One region of the Brevibacillus parabrevis genome, then DNA from elsewhere that is predicted to be linked to it. Evidence: riboswitches for the same ligand, from Rfam matches in the RefSeq annotation. Region 1 holds a riboswitch; the other holds the start of a gene.
The links. A riboswitch is a leader RNA that binds a small molecule or an ion and turns the genes downstream of it on or off. The one in region 1 is predicted to bind glycine.
Positions count from the first base shown of each region.

Region 2: linked by a shared signal. The riboswitch ahead of gcvT (glycine cleavage system aminomethyltransferase GcvT) and the one ahead of IRJ17_RS25185 (amino acid permease) in region 1 are both predicted to bind glycine.

Region 1 covers NZ_CP064090.1:5,471,311-5,481,431, reverse strand. Annotated here, with positions in the region: gene IRJ17_RS25200 (response regulator) at 1-880, opposite strand, end outside; gene IRJ17_RS25195 (hypothetical protein) at 1,005-1,343, shown strand; gene IRJ17_RS25190 (sigma-54 interaction domain-containing protein) at 1,364-2,965, shown strand; gene IRJ17_RS25185 (amino acid permease) at 3,067-4,440, opposite strand; glycine riboswitch at 4,779-4,837, opposite strand; glycine riboswitch at 4,841-4,940, opposite strand; gene IRJ17_RS25180 (iron-containing alcohol dehydrogenase) at 5,346-6,491, shown strand; gene IRJ17_RS25175 (hypothetical protein) at 6,506-7,888, shown strand; gene IRJ17_RS25170 (NAD-dependent succinate-semialdehyde dehydrogenase) at 7,954-9,327, shown strand; gene IRJ17_RS25165 (metal ABC transporter ATP-binding protein) at 9,622-10,121, shown strand, end outside.
Region 2 covers NZ_CP064090.1:4,619,198-4,629,318, reverse strand. Annotated here, with positions in the region: gene IRJ17_RS21165 (stalk domain-containing protein) at 155-2,023, shown strand; gene IRJ17_RS21160 (shikimate kinase) at 2,020-2,541, shown strand; gene IRJ17_RS21155 (YqzE family protein) at 2,607-2,768, shown strand; gene IRJ17_RS21150 (YkuS family protein) at 2,802-3,056, shown strand; gene IRJ17_RS21145 (hypothetical protein) at 3,154-4,002, opposite strand; gene IRJ17_RS21140 (YqhG family protein) at 4,112-5,236, opposite strand; gene IRJ17_RS21135 (DEAD/DEAH box helicase) at 5,279-6,979, opposite strand; glycine riboswitch at 7,200-7,296, shown strand; glycine riboswitch at 7,297-7,413, shown strand; gene gcvT (glycine cleavage system aminomethyltransferase GcvT) at 7,505-8,605, shown strand; gene gcvPA (aminomethyl-transferring glycine dehydrogenase subunit GcvPA) at 8,652-10,004, shown strand; gene gcvPB (aminomethyl-transferring glycine dehydrogenase subunit GcvPB) at 9,997-10,121, shown strand, end outside.

The sequences.
Region 1 (10,121 bases):
TCAATTGTCCGAGCGCTTCGCTGGCAGGCAGTACGGCTGCGACAGACCAGCCCGTGGAAGAGACAGGGGAGTAGCCGATGTAATAGTTGTTGCCGTCGATGGAGACGAGTTGCAACCCTTTTTGTCCAGCGACCATGCTTTGTCCGATTTTGGCCAGATCGCCTGGTTGTTCCGTCAGCTTGTGCCGGCTGACAAGCTCCGGATTCGGATGGTACATGATCGTTCCGTCTTTGGAAACCAGGATGGCGTAGCCCGATTCCCCGATCGGGTACGTGCCGAGCATTTGCGGAATGTCGTCGAGCAAAATATCGATGGCGACGAAGCCCAGCAGCCTTTCGTTTTCCTCAATCTTCATGGTGCCGCTGGTCACCATTTTTTTCGTGAGATAATCGGCGTACGGCTCGGAAAAAACGACGTCATTGGAACGGACGGCGTCTGGATACCAGGGGCGTTTGGTGAGCGACCAGTCTTTTCCTGAGAGCGTGTCGGTGTTGCCGATCGTGAAGTTGCCCGCATTGCTGGAAACCCATACAAGACCCAGGTTGTGGTCCAGCCGCTGGATGCCGTCCAATGCGGTCGCTACGTCCAAGTAATGCGGGCTGGTGAAGGCATGCTCTCGCGTCTGCACGGTTTGCAGGTAGCGCAAGATTGCCTGGTTGGTGCTCATTTGCCTGATCAGCAACGCTTTTTGCGCAAAGAAAGCGTCCATCCGTTCGGCCAGAGCCTGGCTTTGCAGGGTCAGCTTGTTCTCAATCTCGACTTTCATGATCCGGTTGGTTTGGGAGCGCATGATGTAGCCGGACAGGGAGAAGGCGACCACGATGATCAGGAGGATGAGAATGGTCAGTTTTCGGGCATGGCTGACGTGAAAAGTTTTCATGAACGACCTCGCAATCTGTGATGTACGTTGTTTTCATTTTACAACACAAATCTCAAAATCTTCCGGAAAAAGCGCGGCTTGCTCCCGATTCATCTAGTAAAATAGAGAGGAAGGGGTGACAGTCATGTACACCGTATGGAAAGTGAAATACTTGAAAATATCTTCCTACCTCAAACTATGTGTGGGAGCCGGTTTTTCACTGGGTCTCTTGATCGGACTTGTTCAACTGCTTTTTCTGTTTTTGATGCGTGCCACAGAGGGACATTCAGGAGCAAGCGGCATGTGGGACAGCTTGCTTGCTGGCCTGGCGAATGCGGCAGGCACTGTCATCGTCTATACTTTTGGCGCCGCGGTTATCAGTCTTATTTCTTATTTTCCTTTTATGGCTTTTCTCAAACGCAAGCAAGGAATAAAGATCGAAGGAATATTGGAACCATTTGAAGAGAGCGAGATCAGGTCATGACATCCGGGAGAGAATCGCACATGCATCCATTGCGTCCAACGATGACGGTCGAGGAAGCCGTCGCCCATTTTACGCCAGACCGGAACGAAGTGCAGGAAGTATACAGTGAAGAAGACGAATTTATCGGCTATTTGACGGTAGAAGCGATCGCCCATGCGATTCATCGCGGGGAATTGACGCGGCCGATTGTCGAGTACGTGGTGCCGGAAGTGAGCTTGCCGGACCGAAAGCGGCAGGCAAGCTCGCAGGCGCAGCTTCACGCTTTTTTCGAGAGTCCGATCTGCCAAATCGTGTTCAATGCGCTGTATGACGGCGTGTACATTACAGACGGAGCGGGCATTACTTTGTTCATCAACCAGGCGTACCAGCGCATTACCGGGATTCGCGAAGAAGAGGTCATCGGCAAGCATATGGGCGATTTGATCAAGCAAGGCATGATCTCCGTGTCCGCTTCGCTGGAGACGATCCGCACGCGAAGGCCCGTGACGCTGATCCAGACGATACGCAACAGCCGCAAAATCATCGTTTCCGCGACGCCTGTGCTGTCGTCCGCAGGCGAGATTTTATACATCATCAGCAGTGTCCGGGACATCACCGAGCTGATTCGCTTGAAGCACGAGCTGGATAGTCAAAAGCTGCTGCAAAGCGATGTGCCTCCTGCCGATCAGATGGGGCTGGAAGATGTTGTGCTCGGGCCAGCAACGCGCTCGCTTTTCCGCCTGGCTGACAAGGTCGCCAAGACAGATGCAAAAATTTTGTTGCAGGGCGAGACGGGTGTAGGGAAAAGCATGATTGCGAAATACATCCACGCCAGGAGCAGTCGAGCCAACGAAATTTTTATGGAGTTGAACTGCGCGGCAATCCCGGGCCATCTGGTGGAGGCTGAGCTGTTTGGCTACGAGCCGGGTGCGTTTACGGGAGCGCTCAAGCAAGGCAAGGTCGGCATTTTGGAAAGCGCCCATCGCGGTACGCTTTTTCTCGACGAGATTGGCGATTTGCCGCTGGAGCTGCAAGTCAAGCTGTTGAAGGTCGTGGAGGAAAGCAAATTCATGCGCGTCGGCTCCACGCAAGTGCGACATGTAGATGTGCGGATCATCACGGCGACTCATCGGGATTTGGCAACGCTGGTGCGGGAAGGGTTGTTCCGCGAGGATTTGTACTATCGGCTGAACATCGTCACTTTCGAGGTTCCACCGCTGCGGCAGCGCCGGGAAGAGATTGTCCCGCTGCTTGAGTCCTATCTGGAAAAATTCAACGAAAAGTACAACGAGCAAAAAACGATGACGCTGGAGTGCTACGAGTGGCTGACCAACTACAGTTGGCCGGGGAACATCCGGGAGCTGGCGAACCTGGTCGAGCGGCTGGTTGTCACGACTTTTCACAACACGATTGACGTGGGAGATTTGCCCGGCTTTTTGCAACAGGTGTTTCCGCAAGCGGAGCCGACGTCGTTGCGCGATGCGGTGGCACGACTGGAGCGCAGCATGATCAGCCAAGCGATCCAGACGCACCGGACGACCAGACTGGCAGCGGAAGCGCTTGGGATCAGCCAAAGTGCGCTCGTCCAGAAGATGAAAAAGTGGCAGCTGCACATCGGCAGCGAACCGGAGTTGAACGAATAGGAAAACATCCCGCGAGCGCCTGACGCCATCGCGGGATGTTTGTTTTACTCATGTAGCCACATTCGTTCATGAATGTGGTTTTTGGTTGTGTCGCTTACCGCTTACGAGTTTTCGGCAATTTTGACCTGATCGACTTTCGCTTTGCGCAGCTTGTAAATCACCACGAGCATGATGAACCAGACAGGTGTGATGAACAAGGCAACGCGCGTGTCTTCAGCAAGTGCGAGCACGACGAGAATGAACGCGAGAAAAGCGAGAATCAAGTAATTGGCAAACGGATAGAGCGGCATTTTGAATTTGTTTTGCGCTGCCAGCTCTGGTCTTGTCTTGCGGTATTTCAGGTGGCAAATGACCGTAATGCCCCAGATGAACAGGAAGCAAACCGTCGAGACACTCGTGATCAGCGTGAAGACGCCTTCTGGCATGATGTAGTTCAATACAACGGCGATGAGAATGACGACGGTAGAGAAGAACAGGGCATTGGCAGGAACTTGGCGAGTCGTGAGCTTGGTCATGGCCGCAGGCGCGTTTTGTTCTCTGCCCAAAGAGTAGACCATTCGGCTTGTACTGAAGACGGCGCTGTTACATGCCGAAGCGGCGGAGGTCAGTACGACAAAGTTGACGATTCCCGCAGCGGCAGCAATTCCGATTGCGGCAAACACTTGCACGAACGGGCTTTCTGTCGGAACGATCGCACTCCATGGGTAGATGCTCATAATCACGATCAGCGCACCGACATAGAACAGCAAGACGCGGATCGGAATGTTGTTGATCGCTTTTGGAATGACGCGCTCAGGATTTTCTGTCTCTCCGGCAGTCAGCCCGACCAGCTCAATGCCGACGAACGCGAAGACGACCATCTGGAACGAAAGTAAGAAGCCGTTGATTCCGTTCGGGAACATCCCGCCATGGCTCCACAAGTTCGTGAAGCTGGAAGCGCCGGAGTTGGTGGAGAAGCCTTTGACGATCATGACGATACCGACGACGATCAAGGCGAGAATCGCGATGACTTTTACCAGCGCGAACCAAAACTCCATTTCTCCGAACAGCTTCACGGTTGCCAAGTTCATGAAAAGTAAAATTACGAGGGCAATCAACCCCGGCATCCATTGCGGCACTCCCGGAAACCAATACTGTGTGTACAAGCCGACAGCCGTCAAATCGGCCATGGCAATCGAAATCCAGCAAAACCAATACGTCCAGCCTGTGACGAACGCAGCCATGTTTCCGAGGTAGTCTTTTACGAAGTCGACGAAGGAATGATAGTTCAGGTTGCTCAGGAGAAGTTCACCGAGCGAGCGCATGATCAAAAAGCAAATAATCCCAGTAATCAGGTACGCAAACAAAATGGATGGCCCGGCGAGGTGAATGGATTTTCCCGCACCCAGAAATAGTCCGGTACCAATGGCTCCACCGATTGCGATGAGTTGAACGTGTCTGTTTTTCAGACCTCTCGCCAATTTTTGTTGTTCCATGTGATCCCCCTCTTTCTCTCTGTCTGATTCTGCACAGTTACTTGGAAAGACAACTACTTGCTCGACGACTTTTTCTTCACAAAAGTTTATGGTTCTTTATAATTCTCATAGTAACATAGCTGTACAGAATAAATACATCATTAAGTTACTTCCAACGGAAAAAACGCTTACATTTTTCAGTGAGTCCTTATTTTTTGCTGTTTGCTTCCGGTTGCTCCCTCCTTGTTTGCCCGAGTGGGGATGTGGCTGTTCCCCTGAAAGCGCAGCGATTTCTAGCAGCAATCCTATTTTTCGCCAATAAAAAAAGGAACGGGAAAAATAGGCTGGTTCCTATTTTCCTCTGTCCTTTTACCTGAGAGTGTTTAACTCCTTTGGTGGCCAATGGCTCTCTCCAGAGATGCGTCCCATTGCGGTCCTTTTACCTGAGAGATTTGTCCTGGGGGTCAGGATTTGCTCCTTCGGTGCTAAACGGTAAGTTTAGTCTCTCCCGCAATATTCATCCGCGATAGATATTCGCATGCGTTCTTTTGATAGTAAATTATTCCAAATAGCTTGTCAAACGAAAATTGCCAATTGACAGACTATTTTAAGCATAAAACATTTTTGACCGATTGAAGTCCAACAAACAAGGGAGATGGCAAGAATCAACAACAATTTGATTCGAAAACAAATCAATATGATGTATTTTGATTTGAAACATGATCGGTGATCGGATGAAAACGGTTGCTTTTTGTTCCGGGCAAAGCGAGAGCGAAAAATGTGACGAACATGTGAGAAAAGGTGGTTTCGCGAGCGGAAATCTACCATTTCGCCGGGAGCAAACGAGGTTGGGTGCAGCGAATTTTAAGGCTTTGGCACGAGAGTTGCTTTTAAGTGGCAGCACAGAGAAGGGAGAGAGTGACAACATGAACATTTCTACATTTGCTGCTGCGAACAAGCTGGTCACAGGCCGCGATTCGCTGGCATTGCTTGCAGAGGAAGTCGCCCGTCTGGGGGTGCAGCGTCCGCTGATCGTCACCGACCATATTTTGATTCAGGCCGGGGTGGTAGCGCAAGTCGAGGAGCTTTTGCCGATGAAGGCAGGCATCTTCCCGGACGTCAATCCGGAGCCGGAAATCGAAATCGTCGACCTGTGTGTCAGCATGATTCGCGCAGGAAGCTACGACGGGCTGATTGCGGTCGGCGGAGGAAGCGCGATCGACATTGCGAAAGCGGCTGCGGTCATGGCGACAAATGAGGGCAGCATCGAACAGTATTTTGGCACGAATCTGGTCAAGCAGCCGGGCTTGCCGCTGATCGCGATTCCGACCACGGCGGGAACAGGCTCGGAAGTGACCAATATCTCGATTTTGTCCGATACGAAGGAGCAAGTAAAAAAAGGAATTGTAAGCCCTTACTTGCTGCCGGATGTGGCTATCGTCTCGCCGATGATGACGCTGACGTGCCCGCCGAGTGTTACCGCTGCGAGCGGCGTGGATGCGCTGGTGCATGCAGTGGAAGCTTATATTTCCAAGTTTGCCTCCCCAGTCACGGACGCGCTGGCGATTGGTGCGATGAAGCTGATCGCCGTTCACCTGCCAAAAGCGTACGCGGCCCCGGACAACATCGAATCGCGCGAAGCCATGATTACAGCCGCGTTGATGGCGGGTCTTGCCTTCGGAAATGCAGGGGTAGGAGCTGTACATGCCCTGGCTTACCCGCTCGGCGGACGCTTCCACATGGCGCACGGCGTTAGCAACTCGCTGCTTTTGCCTTACGTGATGCGCACGAACAAGATCGCCTGCCTGGAAAAGCTGGGAGACATCGCCCAGGCGCTCGGAGAAAATACAACTGGCCTGAGCCTGGATGAAGCGGCGGAAAAAGCGATCGAAGCGATGACGCGTCTGTGCCGTTACGTGGAAATTCCCCAGTCGTTGCGCGAGTTCAACATCCCTGAGACAGCGCTTGCCGAGATGGCGGAAGAAGCGATGAAGCAGACCCGGCTTTTGAAAAACAATCCCCGCACCTTGCGGAAAAAAGACATAGAAGATATATATCGCGCAGCTTACTAAGAGGGGGATATCACATGAAGTGGAAGCAACGCAAAGATGGTGCAGAGACTCCGTATATTCCGGCTGGCCCGTTCAAAATTCGCCTGCCGTTCGTGCATTATCGTTTTGAATGGCCTGATTACTTGCAAGGATTGCTGATGTGCGCCGTCGATCTCGGCGCCATCACGTTGCTTGCCGATCACCTTGGCATGCCGTTTGAGGTCGGCTTGGCTGTCGTCATTTTAAATGGCTTCTTGTATTTGCTGCACCACTTGCTGGGCGATCCGGTCATTCCGGGCTGGATTACCCCTGCGATTCCGTTGATCGTGCTGTTTGTCGGGCAATTTCCCGAAGGGCCGGATCGGGTGTACGCCCTGATTGCCTTCCAGTTGACGCTCGGGCTGCTATCGATTATTTTGGGCGTCACCGGGCTTGCCAAACGGGTAGTCAACTTCGTGCCGAACGCGATCAAATCAGGCATTATCCTCGGCGCGGGGATTGGCGCGATCACCTCGATTTTTGAAAAAGGCGGGAAGTTCGACCTGTTCCCGTACACGATTGCGATTTGTATCGGTTTCTGCTTTTATCTCGTATTTTCCAAGCATTTTGAAGGATTGAAGCAAAAAGGCAAGCTGTGGGCGCTGCTCGGCAATTTGGGGATTTTGCCTGCGATTTTGTTGGCGGTATTCGTAGCGCCGATCTTCGGGGAAGCGAAGTGGCCGGACATTCAGTGGGGATTCAGCCAACCGGACTTCGCCACGCTCTGGTCGCAGTATACGGTTTTCGGCTTGGGGCTGCCGGCGCTGTCCTTTTTCATCACGGCGCTTCCTGCGGTGTTCGCGACTTACCTTGTCGTCTTTGGCGATGTGCTGAAAACGAAAGCGCTGTTATCCGAATCTGACCAGGTGCGTCTCGATGAAAAAGTCGACTACAATCCTGACCGGGCGCACATGATTTTTGGCGGACGCAACATGCTGATGAGCCTGATCGGACCAGATATTACGATGTGCGGCCCGATGTGGGCAGCGATGCAGGTCGTGGTCGTGGAGCGGTTCAAAAAAGGCAAGCAGGCGATGAACTCCTTTTTCGGGGGCGCAGGCTCTTTCCGCTGGGGAACGAATACAGGTCTGCTGCTGTTGCCGATCGTCAGCCTCGTTCAGCCGATTCTCGGTGTTGCAGTGGCATTGACCTTGCTCGTGCAAGGCTACGTCAGCGTGCGAATTGGCGTGATGCAGGCGCGCAGCCAGCGCGATTTGGGGATCGCCGGAGTCGTCGGAGCCATTCTGGTGATCAAAGGCGCAGCGATGGCTTTTGGCGCGGGAATTTTGCTGTGCGTTTTATTATATGGAAAAGATTGGTTGCGCGGAGAAAAAGAGAAATTGTTTACAGCCAATGAACAGGAGGAAAAAGCGGCGTGAAACAACAACAAGAGTGGAACAAAGGGATTTACGTGAACGGAACATGGCTGACACTTGACAAGCGCATGATCGTGCAAAATCCGGCGACGCTCGCGACGATTGGCAGTGTGCCGGACGCAGGTGCGGAAGAAGCGAAGCAGGCAGTCGATGCCGCGCAAGCCGCTTTTGCAAGCTGGTCGAAAACGACGGCTTACGAGCGGGCCACTCTTCTGGAGCGCTGGCATCAGGCCATTGAAGCCAGACTCGATGAAATCGCCTACGTGATGACGATGGAGCAGGGCAAGCCGCTTGCAGAAGCGCGGGGCGAGGTGCAGTATGCCAACAGCTACATCAAATGGTACGCGGAAGAAGCGAAGCGGATTTACGGGGAGACGATCCCGTCGTCTGCCGTCTCCAAACGGATCATCGTCCAGAAGCAGCCTGTCGGTGTCGTGGCTGCGGTTACTCCGTGGAACTTTCCGGCGGCAATGATCGCGCGCAAGCTCGCTCCGGCGCTTGCCGCAGGCTGCACGGCCGTAGCCAAGCCAGCGGAACAGACGCCGTTGACGGCGCTGTTGCTGGCGGAATGCGCCGAGGAGGCTGGCATCCCGGCAGGTGTGATCAACATCGTCACTACTTCGCGGGCGGGAGAAGTGGTCGACGTCTGGATGGAAGATTCTCGCGTGAAAAAGCTGACGTTTACCGGATCGACGCCTGTGGGCAAGCTCTTGATGAAAAAAGCGGCGGACACCGTGAAAAAGCTGTCTCTGGAGCTGGGCGGTCTGGCGCCGTTCATCGTGGCAGAAGACGCGAATCTCGAAGCGGCTGTCAAAGGCTTGATCCAGTCCAAATTCCGAAACGCCGGGCAAACGTGCATTTGCGCCAACCGGATTTATGTGCACGAGGCTGTGAAAGAGCCATTTTTGCAAAGGCTGACAGAAGCGGTCGCAGCGCTGCGCGTAGGTGTCGGGACAGAGGACCATGTCGAGATCGGCCCGCTGATCGATGACAGAGCGGTCAAAAAAGTCCGGCAGCAGGTAGACGACGCTATCTCCAAAGGGGCTGTGCTGCATGGCAATCCGGAGCTGGAAGGTGCGGTCGGCTATTTCCTGAAGCCTGTTGTGCTCTCGGAGGTCACAGACGAAATGCTCTGCATGCAAGAGGAGACGTTCGGGCCGATTGCTCCTGTTAGCACGTACTCCGACGACGCGGACGTCATCAGACGCGCGAATGCGACACCGTACGGACTGGCGGCTTACGTTTTCACCCAGTCGTTGACGCGGGCATTCATGTTCTCGGAAAATCTGGAATACGGCATTGTCGGGGTAAACGACGGGGGGCCATCTGTCGCGCAAGCACCGTTTGGCGGCATGAAGGAAAGCGGTCTCGGCCGGGAAGGCAGTCACCAAGGAATCGAAGAATATTTGGAGGTCAAATACATTTCGCTGCAACTGGTGTAACCAACAGATGACAAAGTGAATAAACAAAGAGCACAGCGCGTGATATGCGGGCTGTGCTTTTTCTTTATTTCCTAGAAAATGAAATTAAGGGTTGACAGTGAGAACGATTTCCAGTAAATTTTGCATCAGGGAAACATTTTTATACACAAGCATATTATTTTGCCATGGCGAATATTATTGGTTAATAACTACAATTTTGTGTATAAGCATATATAAGTGAGTCGGGACAACCAGAGGGGATGATGTAGCGCAACAGCGAGAATAAAACGACTGATTATTTTTGGAGGGAATCTCATGAATAGTGCTGTGTCAGTCAGAGAGCTTCACGTTTCCTATTTTGGAGTTGAGGTCGTGCAGGGTGTATCGTTTGCGGTTGAGCAGGGCAGCATGGTGGGCATCATCGGCCCGAACGGCGCAGGCAAATCGACCATGATCAAAGCCATGTTGGGGTTGATCGGAAAAGACAAGGGAGACGTCCTGTTTTACGGCAAAGAAGTAAGCGAGGTGCGCAAGAAAATCGCTTATGTGCCGCAGCGAAGCCAAATCGACTGGACGTTTCCGATCACGGTGATGGATACGGTTCTCATCGGAACATATCCAAGCGTCGGATTATTCAAATTTCCGAAAAAAAAGGAAAAGTTGTGGGCGATGGAGTGCCTGCGAAAAGTGGGACTGGAGGACTTCGCCAAGCGGCAGATCGGCGAGTTGTCAGGCGGGCAGCAGCAGCGCGTATTTTTGGCCCGGGCACTGGCGCAAAAACCGGAATTGCTCCTTCTGGACGAGCCATTTGTCGG
Region 2 (10,121 bases), 850 kb from region 1:
CTCGACAGAATCTCCTGAATTTCTACTCACCCTGCCCGTTATTTGCTACAATGGAACAAAACGGTACGACTGTTTTGTCGACCCGCAAGCGGTCTATCCTATCCATTACGATAAAAAACGCACGCTTGCAGCCGAGCGATTTTTGGGGGCTGTCATGAAGACTTTGCAAAAAACAAGCTTATTAGTATGCATCACCATTCTCGTCATGTTTGGCTCCATCGGGATCATCAGCTACTGGCCGCAGATCTCGGGCTTTTTTCAAACGAGCCAGGCGACCGTGGCAGAGCAGCCGGGGGTCGATCCGTTTTCCTACGATCCGCCGTTGCCTTCCCTTGTGAAAGACTTGCATCCCGTGTATAACATTCAAGCCGAGTTGCATACGTCGGAAGCAAAAATTACCGGAAAAATGACGATCGAATTTGACAATCCGGGAACAGCGGATGTACGCCTCTTCGTCTACGATTATTTGTGGAACAAGCTGGCAGTCAAATCGATTCGCTATAAAGACAAACCGCTTGCCTTTGAGCGGGGGCTGTCGACCGTCAAGCTGGCAAACCCGCTAGGCTCGGAATTGCGTGGAGCTATTGCCATTGAGTTCGAAAATCCGGTTCCGCGGAGAGGAACCAGGTTTGGTGTCAAGGATGACATTTGGACGTTGACGACGTGGTACCCGATGCTCGGTGCCCAAAATCAGCAAGGAAAGTGGTACGATCCGCCGCAACGCGTTGATTTTGGCGATCCGTTTGTCTACCATTACGCCGATTACAACGTGTCCTTTGTCTCGCCAAAAGGCTACAACTGGGTCAGTTCCTGGGGCAGAGGAAATGCGAAAGCGATTGATGGCAGCAAGCAGCAAATTCATTACGAGGGCAAAAAGCTGTTGAATTTCGCCTTGATCGGCAGTCCGCTGTACCAGGTGGAAACCGTTCAGATTACTCCAAACCTGTCTGTTGATATCGCGTCTGTAGACAAAGGAAACATCGAGCGGATCAAGGCGATCGCCGGATCGGTCTTTCCGACGTACACCGACTGGTACGGGCCGCTTCCTTATCCGCATGTTGCCATCGCGGAGACGAGCACGGGGACAACTTATGCGATGGAATACGCCAATCTCGCCGTGTTCAAGCGCGACATGTACCAGCGCAATCTGATTGACCACTGGCTTCCGCATGAGATTGCCCATCTGTGGTGGTATAACAGCGTAGCGACATTGGAAGCGTCTCACGGCTGGCTGGACGAGGGGCTTGTGGAGCTGAGCGTGTACCACTATTTGCAAAATCGGTACGGGGCGCAATCGGCAACGACCTTGCTGGAAGAGTACAGTCATGACGCCCGCCGTTTGCAGGAGCGCTATCCGGACGGCAAGCTGGACAAGCCGTTGCAGAAGTTCGCCACGGAAGAAGAATTTCATTGGACGTGGTACTCCCGGGGCGCCCTTTTGTTCGACCATTTGCGCAAGCAGATCGGGGATGACGCCTACAAGCGTTTTCTCCACCGTGTCCAGCAAAATTACCACGGCAGCGTGATCGGGGCAGAGCATCTGGATCAGGCGCTGGGCCAGACGTTGCAAGGCGAGGCTTCATACTTCGTCACGGCAACGAAAAAATCGAACCGCGAGGGCATGGGAACGGTTCAGCTGGAGCCGTATATTACGACTGTCATCAACAATATGAGCTACTATCCGTCCATTTCGGCGCGGGCAACGGGCGGCACGGTGTATTTCCCGTTGCGCGAGCTGGGGGAAAAGATGGGGCTTGCCATTAGCTGGGACAAGGAAAAACAAATGATCCGCATCACGGGCAACGGCTACGAGGTGTACGTAAAAGAACGCGAGCGTTTTGCCATTCGCGACGGCAAGAAGCTTGATCTCGGCCATCCGCTGATGGAGATCAAGGAGCGGACGATGGTGCCGCTGTCGTTTTTCGCGACGATTCTGGAATTTGATACCCAGTACAATCCCGATGAGAGAACAGTCAAAATACAAACGCGCAGATCGAGTGGAAAGGTGTCGGAAACAAAATGAAAAACCTGATTTTGGTCGGTTTTATGGGAACAGGAAAGACGACCGTTGGCGCTGCGCTGGCCGCTTCTTTGGGGCTTGCGCATACAGACCTGGACACCGCCATCGTGGATAAGGAAGGCCGCTCGATCCCAAAGCTCTTCGAAGAGCGAGGAGAAACTTATTTTCGCGATGTGGAGTCGGCTGAGCTGTCCAGGCTGCTGAATGAAGGGCCGCAAGTGCTGACAACGGGCGGAGGGGTCGTCCTGCGCGAGCAAAATGTAAAAGTCATGCTGGAACGAGGAATCGTCATCGCCCTGCATGCAACCGTAGAAGAACTGATACGACGGCTGAAAAACGACACAGCTCGTCCTTTGCTTGCCACAGGGGTGGCAGAACGGGTGACGGCGCTCATGGCAGAACGCGCAGGAGCGTACGATTTTGCCCCGATTCAGGTGGATACGACCGGAAAAAGCCTGGAAGCAATCGTGGAGGAAATTAAGCAGCGCGTGGTTGAAAGCACAGAAGACGGGAAACAATAAAAAGGACAGCGCTTTTGCCGGTGAACGACGGCGTGCATCTGCGAGTATGAAGGAGGTCACGTGCGATGTCCTTTCAAGAATATTTGAAGTACCTGACAAAATTGTTTGTGCAGTACATGGATACTCCAAAAGACGAACGGCGTCAGCGAAAGGCTCCACGTGAGCCTTGGTCTGCACGCTGGTTTGGGGCAATTCCCATGGCGATCCGGCTGTTGTGGCGCAAATAATCCTACACCATGGTAAGCGGACGGAGGGTGCGTATGGCGAGAGTAGCGGTAGAAAACTCCCTTTCTCAAATTCGCAAAATGCTGTGCGATAACGGCTACGATGTGGTTGATTTGGGAAACTGGCAGCAAGTGGTCGATGCGATCGTGATCACTGGCCAGGATGTGAACGTTCTTGGCGATCAAAACAAGACGATTACGGGTGCGCCGATAATCAATGCGGAGGGCATGACAGCCGCGGAAGTTTTCCACGCCGTGCATGAACGCCTTTCTCCAACAGATCATCACTGATCGAAAAAATGGCGTCCGACGGCGCAAACAACGAAAAAACAAGCTCTTCTGCACGCTGGCAGGGGAGCTTGTTTTTTTATACATACGAAGCGATATGTCAGCTTTGAGGCGGCCGCACCTGCGGACTGGATACGTAAAATTTGCCGATCTTGTCAGCGTAGACGTAAGGGACAAAGCGCAGTCCTTCATCCCAGACCCCCACATAGGCAGATTGGTCGTTCCACAAATGGAGCGAGCCGACAGCGTAAGGAGCCAGCACCTGGGCGTGGTACAAGGAAACAGTGAGGGTAACCGACGCGTTGTTTTGCTGTTGCCACAGCTCTGACCACGTAACGGCGCTGCCGCGTTGCATTTGGTTGAACCAGCCGATCTGGTCGAACGGGTCTGTCTGCGCCGATTGCAAAGTGCGGGTCTGGGTCAGTTTTTGTCCTGTCTGCACCAGATTTTGCAGCACGGTTGGTTCGTTGGCTGCAAACGAAGCGGGATAAGCTTCGCCTGTTTTGGCGTTCACCATTTGCGCCGAAGACTGGCGGGCAATCAGCCAGTGGGAAGCGAATCCGTCGTAGACTGGCTCAGCGGCAATTTCCCGGGGAGCGAAGGCATCGTCGAACAAAATGTATTCCCCGACGCCGTATTCGAGCAAGACGAATTTTTCCGGGACATTCGATTCGACTGTTTCTCCGACGACCAGATAGCCTACTTGTTTGTCGGCTTTTTTGATGCTGACCAGCCATTGATGCTGGTTCGGGCCGAGCGTCTGTACTTCTGTATCAGCTTTTTGCCACTCTTTGAATTGCGGATCACGGCTTGCGAGCTCTTTCATCCAGGTCTGGATTTGAGCCTGAAACGCTTTTTCCCAGCCGCCTTGCTCCTCGGCATGAACGGGCCAGGAGATCAATACGAAAGACAAGAGGACCCCGAGAAAGGGCAGAAATCGTCTGGTCACAAACATGCACCACCTTTTGCGCTGGCTATCCTATTCCTATTGTAACCAGCTATGACAAAAAGATTTGTTGCAACTTGTCACTCCTCTCACACTACTTCTCGTTGATCTTTTACATGATTCGCCCGTTTGCGGGAAGATGGCGCACCGTTTTTGCGCCAGAAAGCTTTTGAACAGGCGGGTTCGAGTGCAAGTAAAACAGCCCGCCGTTAATGAAGTGAACCTCGATGCGCGGTTCATACTGCCAGCGCAGCTCGTCCATTCGCCGCTGTTTTTCTTCTTCCGGCGTGCTTTTTTTCCACTCTTCCTGATTGATTTCTTCCCGTGGTGTCACCTGAATGCCATTTGCACGTAAAAAGTCGAGGATTCGCCCGCCAGATGAGCGGTATTCGTCAATGGTTTGCGCTGCTTCGACAACAGGCTCCGCGACAGGAGGAGCTTCTGTTTGCGGGAGGGGAACGATGGCTTGCGCTGCTTGCGGCTCCTCGGCTTTTTCCGCTTCTTCGTCGTCCGCATCAGCCTGCTCCGCTTGCGGCTCCCGCTTCGCCAGTTCTTCGTAGTAGGCGGCGAGAATGTCCAGTTCTTCCGCCAAGCGGGCTTTTGCCTCGGCAGCCCACGCTTGGTCTTCCTTGGCGATGACCGCTTCGGCTTCCTGGCGAGCCATCTGGAGCGCATCCTCTACGGAAATTTTCCGATCAAGCGTATAGAAATAGTCCGGGATGGCAGGGGAGAGCGGCAACTGAAACAAGTACGTCGAAAAGTCGTGCACGACCCGCGGCTGGTGCAGGTTGACCCCGAGGTAGAGCATGAGATCGCGCCGCTTGTCGCACAGAAACGACACTTTTAGATTGATGCCCAGCCACGGAACGAGCGGCGTAGAACGGCGTTTGCCCGTGGCGGGGAGCGAAGCGGTATTTTGCTCGTACATGCAGACGAATTGACCGTGCTTTTTCGCCGAGGCAAAAATTTGCTGCATGCGCCCGGCGCCGAGGTGCAGGTGTTCGGCACGCAGCCCATCCGGCATGCGGTCGGGATGAAAGGCGAAGGTGAGCACGAGCGGCTGGTACGCCAGATTCATTTTGTCGACCCAGCTCCAGTAAAAAGGCCGGTTGCCGATATCTTTGTCGACCTCGACAGGCAGTTTGACCGTCAAGTAGTCGGGGTGGGATTCGACGATGTGAGCAGAAAAAGTCGCGAGATAGCGCTCTACGAATTGCCTGACCTGGTTGGCTTGCATCAGGGAACCTCTTTTCTTGTTGGCTAGTTGGGGGCATCCAGACTACTGCTCGGCGGCTTCCGAGAGAGCAGGGGCGACGTGCGGCTGGCGGCTTGCGCGAATCGCGTGCCCCATGTTGTCCAGCTTCAAAGCCATTTCGCGCGTGGATGCGGAGTCCATAATAATTTGCGTCAAGTTTTCTTCCAGCGAGGAACTCAGGTTGAGGCGTTCGACGATATCATCGAGTTCGCCGATGACCATTTCAAACAGATCGATTTTTTCGTACAGCAGTTTGAGAATATGTTCTTCGATCGTCCCGACCGTGGACAGATTGTAAATGTGCACATCCCGCTTTTGCCCGAGACGGTGAACGCGGCCGATTCGCTGTTCGACACGCATCGGGTTCCACGGCATGTCGTAGTTGATCACCTGATTGCAAAATTGCAGGTTGATCCCTTCGCCGCCTGCTTCTGTCGCGATCAGCACTTGTGCGCGGTTTTGAAACAGATCGGTCATCCAGTCTTTTTTGCTGCGCTTGAAGCCGCCGCGAAACGGCACAGAGGTAATTCCGTGGTCATGCAAATATTTTTGCAAGTAATTTTGCGTGGCCCGATATTCGGTGAAAACGATCACTTTGTCGTTGATCTGCTGAATCAGCTCGACCGTTTTGGCCGCCTTGGAATGCGTCTCGATCCGCTTGATCATCTCCACCAGTTCCAGTATTTGCGCCCGCAGCAAAGACTCCTCGCTGGTGCGTTGATGCATGTTGTACAGCGTCATGAAGGAGGCTTCCTTGCTGGAGCAAACCTCGCGCTGGAGCGTGATGAGAGCGAGCGAATTGAACAGCCCGGTTCCCGTCTTGTACTGATCGTGGACAAAGCGCGTGACGCCCTCGTACAGCTTCATCTCCTCCTGCGTCAGCTCGATGGGAATCGACTGCACGCGGCGGCTGGTGAACTGGATGCCGCCGTCGCTTCGCTTGTTGCGAATCATGACCTTTTCGATTTCTTCGCGCAATTTTTCGCTGTTTTTCGATTGGCGCTTTCCCTCGACGTAATTGGTGGAAAACGACGTCGAGTGGCCCAGATGCCCCGGTTTGAGCAAATTGATCAGGTTGTACAGCTCGTCCATCTCGTTCTGGATAGGGGTGGCGGTGAGCAGCAAACAGTATTTTTTGCGAATTTCCTTCACGAATTGATAGTTTCGGGTTCGCTTGTTTTTGAGCTTGTGCGCTTCGTCGATAATGAGCATGTCGTAGTCGATATCGAGCACATGGCGGCGATGCGGGTCGCGTTTGGCCGTGTCGATGGAGGCGACGACGACTTCGTGCTGACGCCACATGTACTCTTTTTTTTGCGCGACGGCAGGAATGCCGAATTTTTGTTGCAGTTCTTTTGTCCACTGAATGACGAGAGAGGCGGGAACGAGGACGAGAATTTTTTTCGCCAAGCCTCTGACCATGTATTCTTTCATGATCAACCCTGCCTCGATGGTCTTGCCCAATCCGACTTCATCCGCGAGAATCGCGCGGCCGCGCATGTCATTCAGCACGCGTTCCGCCGTCTGGAGCTGATGGGGAAAAGGCGAGAGCAGCGGCAAGTAGTTCAGGCATTGCAAAGAATCGAACTCGCGAACCGCCATCGCTTCTTCTGCTTCCAGCGCCAGCTTGAACAGCTCCCACTTGTCCCATGGACCATCTTCGTGCAGCCGCTCGGTCAGCGGCGATATCCAGCTCGTGTCAAATGAAACAGGAACATTCGGCATATACGTTACTCCTTTACACAGCTCTGCCATAACTTTCATGCGTTTTAATAAAAAACTTAACATTATGGGTAATGTTCATCACTTTGTTAAGTATTTCTTGATCTGACTGTTAATTTGCATATTTTCAACTGTCGACTCTCATGGTAGGATATAGAGGAAGTTCGTTCATTAGTATGGAAATCATAGCAAAAACTTATGTATGACCATCTAACCAACGCGAATGATAGTAGCAGGGAGAGACTGCGTGAACCACTGCAGCGCCGAAGGAGCAAGCCGGTAACGGTGAATCTCTCAGGCAAAAGAACCTCTACTGGACGCAACTCTGGAGAGAGCTCGCATGTCGAGCCACCAAAGGGGAAACTTGCAAGCCCGGTGATCCCCGCCGAGCTTGATTGGCAAGGTAACTCTCAGGTACCAAGGACAGAGGAGGAGAAATGGGCACCTTTCTTTTGGTGTACCCGTTTTTTCGCCTCTGTTTTTTCATGGGGAAAAATGCCGACTATCTGCCTTTAGGAGGTGCCACACATGTCCAATCTGAAAAGAACGCCACTGTTTGATTCCTATGCAAAATACGGCGCCAAAACAATCGACTTCGGCGGTTGGGAGCTGCCTGTACAGTTTTCCAGCATTGGTCAGGAGCATGAAGCTGTTCGCACGAAAGCAGGTTTGTTTGATGTATCCCACATGGGAGAGGTGGACGTAAAAGGCGAGAGCGCGCTCGAATACTTGCAGCGCGTGACAACCAACGACGTTTCCAAGCTGGCAGTGGGACAAGCTCAATACAGCGTGCTTTGCTACCCGGACGGCGGTACGGTCGACGATTTGCTCGTTTACAAATACGCAGACGACCATTACCTGCTTGTCATCAACGCTGGCAATATTGACAAAGACTATGCATGGCTGCAGGAGCACCTGATTCCGGGCGTCACGATCGAAAATATCTCGCCGCAAACGGCGCAGATTGCGATCCAGGGGCCTTTGGCTGAATCGATTTTGCAAAAGCTGACCCAAACGGATCTGTCCCAAATCGGCTTTTTCCGTTTTGAGCGCGATGTAGAGGTTAGCGGTATTCCGGCATTGGTATCCCGTACAGGCTACACGGGCGAAGATGGCTTCGAGATTTACTTGGCTGCGGATCGTGCGGCAGAGCTGTGGGACGCCCTGCTTGAAGCAGGCAAAGAAGACGGTCTGGTTGCTTGCGGACTGGGTGCGCGTGACACGCTGCGCTTTGAAGCCAAGCTGCCACTGTACGGTCAGGAACTGAGCAAGGACATTACACCGATCGAAGCGGGTATCGGCTTCGCGGTGAAGGTAGATAAAGCAGTGCCGTTCATCGGCCAAGAGGTGTTGAAAGCGCAAAAAGAAAACGGCGCGCCTCGCAAGCTGGTAGGGATCGAGATGATCGATCGCGGCATTCCGCGCACGCACTATCCGGTCTATGTCGGAGAAGAGCTGGTAGGAGAAGTGACCACAGGGACACAATCCCCGACCTTGAAGAAAAACGTTGGTCTGGCCCTGGTCAAAAGCGAGCACACGGCGATTGGCACAGAGGTTGAAGTGGAAATTCGCGGAAAACGACTGAAAGCTGTTGTTGTTGCCGCTCCTTTTTATAAACGTGCGAAATAACCAAGCATAAGCCCACAATACATCCTATTTGAGGAGGACAACGTTCGTGAAATACCGCTACCTGCCCCAAACTGATCAGGACAAGCGCGAAATGCTCGAAACTCTGGGCATTTCCAGTGTAGAAGAACTGTTTGCAGACATTCCGGAAGAGGTGCGTTTCAAAGGTGCGCTGAACATTCCAGAAGCTCTGTCCGAGCCTGATCTGGTCAAATACTTCACTCGCCTGGCTAACAAAAACGTCAACTTCAGCACACACGTCAACTTTTTGGGTGCTGGCGTTTATCAGCACTATGCGCCAAGCACAGTCAACCACATGCTGCTCCGCGGAGAATTTTTCACGGCTTATACGCCTTACCAGCCTGAAATCAGCCAAGGCGAGCTGCAAGCGATTTTTGAATTTCAGACAATGGTGTGTGAACTGACAGGAATGGAAGTAGCGAACTCCTCTATGTACGACGGAGCGACTTCCTTGGCAGAAGCGGCTATGATGGCGGCTGGTCACACTGGAAAAAAGCGCGTCATCGTTTCCCGCGCTGTGCATCCGGAAGCGCGCGGCGTTCTGAAAACATACGCGTACGGTCAAGGCGTAGAGCTGGTTGAAGTCGGCATCAACAGCGATGGCGTAACCGACACACAAGCTCTGGAAGCGCTGATTGACGAAAACACAGCGGCTGTGATCGTGCAATATCCTAACTTCTTCGGAAACGTGGAAGACTTGGCAGCAGTTGAGCCGATTGCTCATGGCAAAGGCGCCCTGTTCGTCGTTTCTTCCAACCCGCTTGCACTGGGCGTATTGGAAGCGCCAGGCAAACTGGGCGCTGACATCGTAGTAGGCGACATGCAACCGTTCGGTATCCCGGCATCGTTTGGCGGACCGCACTGCGGATATTTTGCGACGACGAGCAAGCTGATGCGCAAAATGCCAGGACGCATCGTCGGGCAAACGAAAGACGAGAACGGCAAGCGCGGTTTCGTACTGACGCTGCAAGCTCGTGAACAGCATATCCGTCGTGAAAAAGCGACTTCGAACATTTGCTCCAACCAGGCGCTGTTGGCACTGGCGGCTGCGATCACCCTGACTGGACTCGGAAAACAAGGCGTACAGGAAATGGCGATGATGAACCTGCAAAAGGCGCATTACGCGAAGCAAGCCCTGCAAGCCAAAGGGCTGGAAGTCGTCTTTACTTCCCCGTTCTTCAACGAGTTCGTGGTCAAGCTGTCCAAGCCAGTAGCAGAAGCCAACAAGCAACTGCTCCAGGCAGGAATCATCGGCGGCTACGATCTGGGGCTGGATTACCCTGAATTTGCAGGCCACACCTTGCTCGCAGTAACCGAGCTTCGGACCAAGGAAGAAATCGACACATTGGCGGCTGAATTGGAGGCGATCACACGTGCGTAACGACCAGGAGAAAGCACTGATTTTTGAAATGAGCAAACCGGGCCGTGTGGGCTACAATCTGCCGGCATTGGATGTACCGGAAGTAGAGGTCGCAAGCCTTTTGCCAAAGCACCTCAT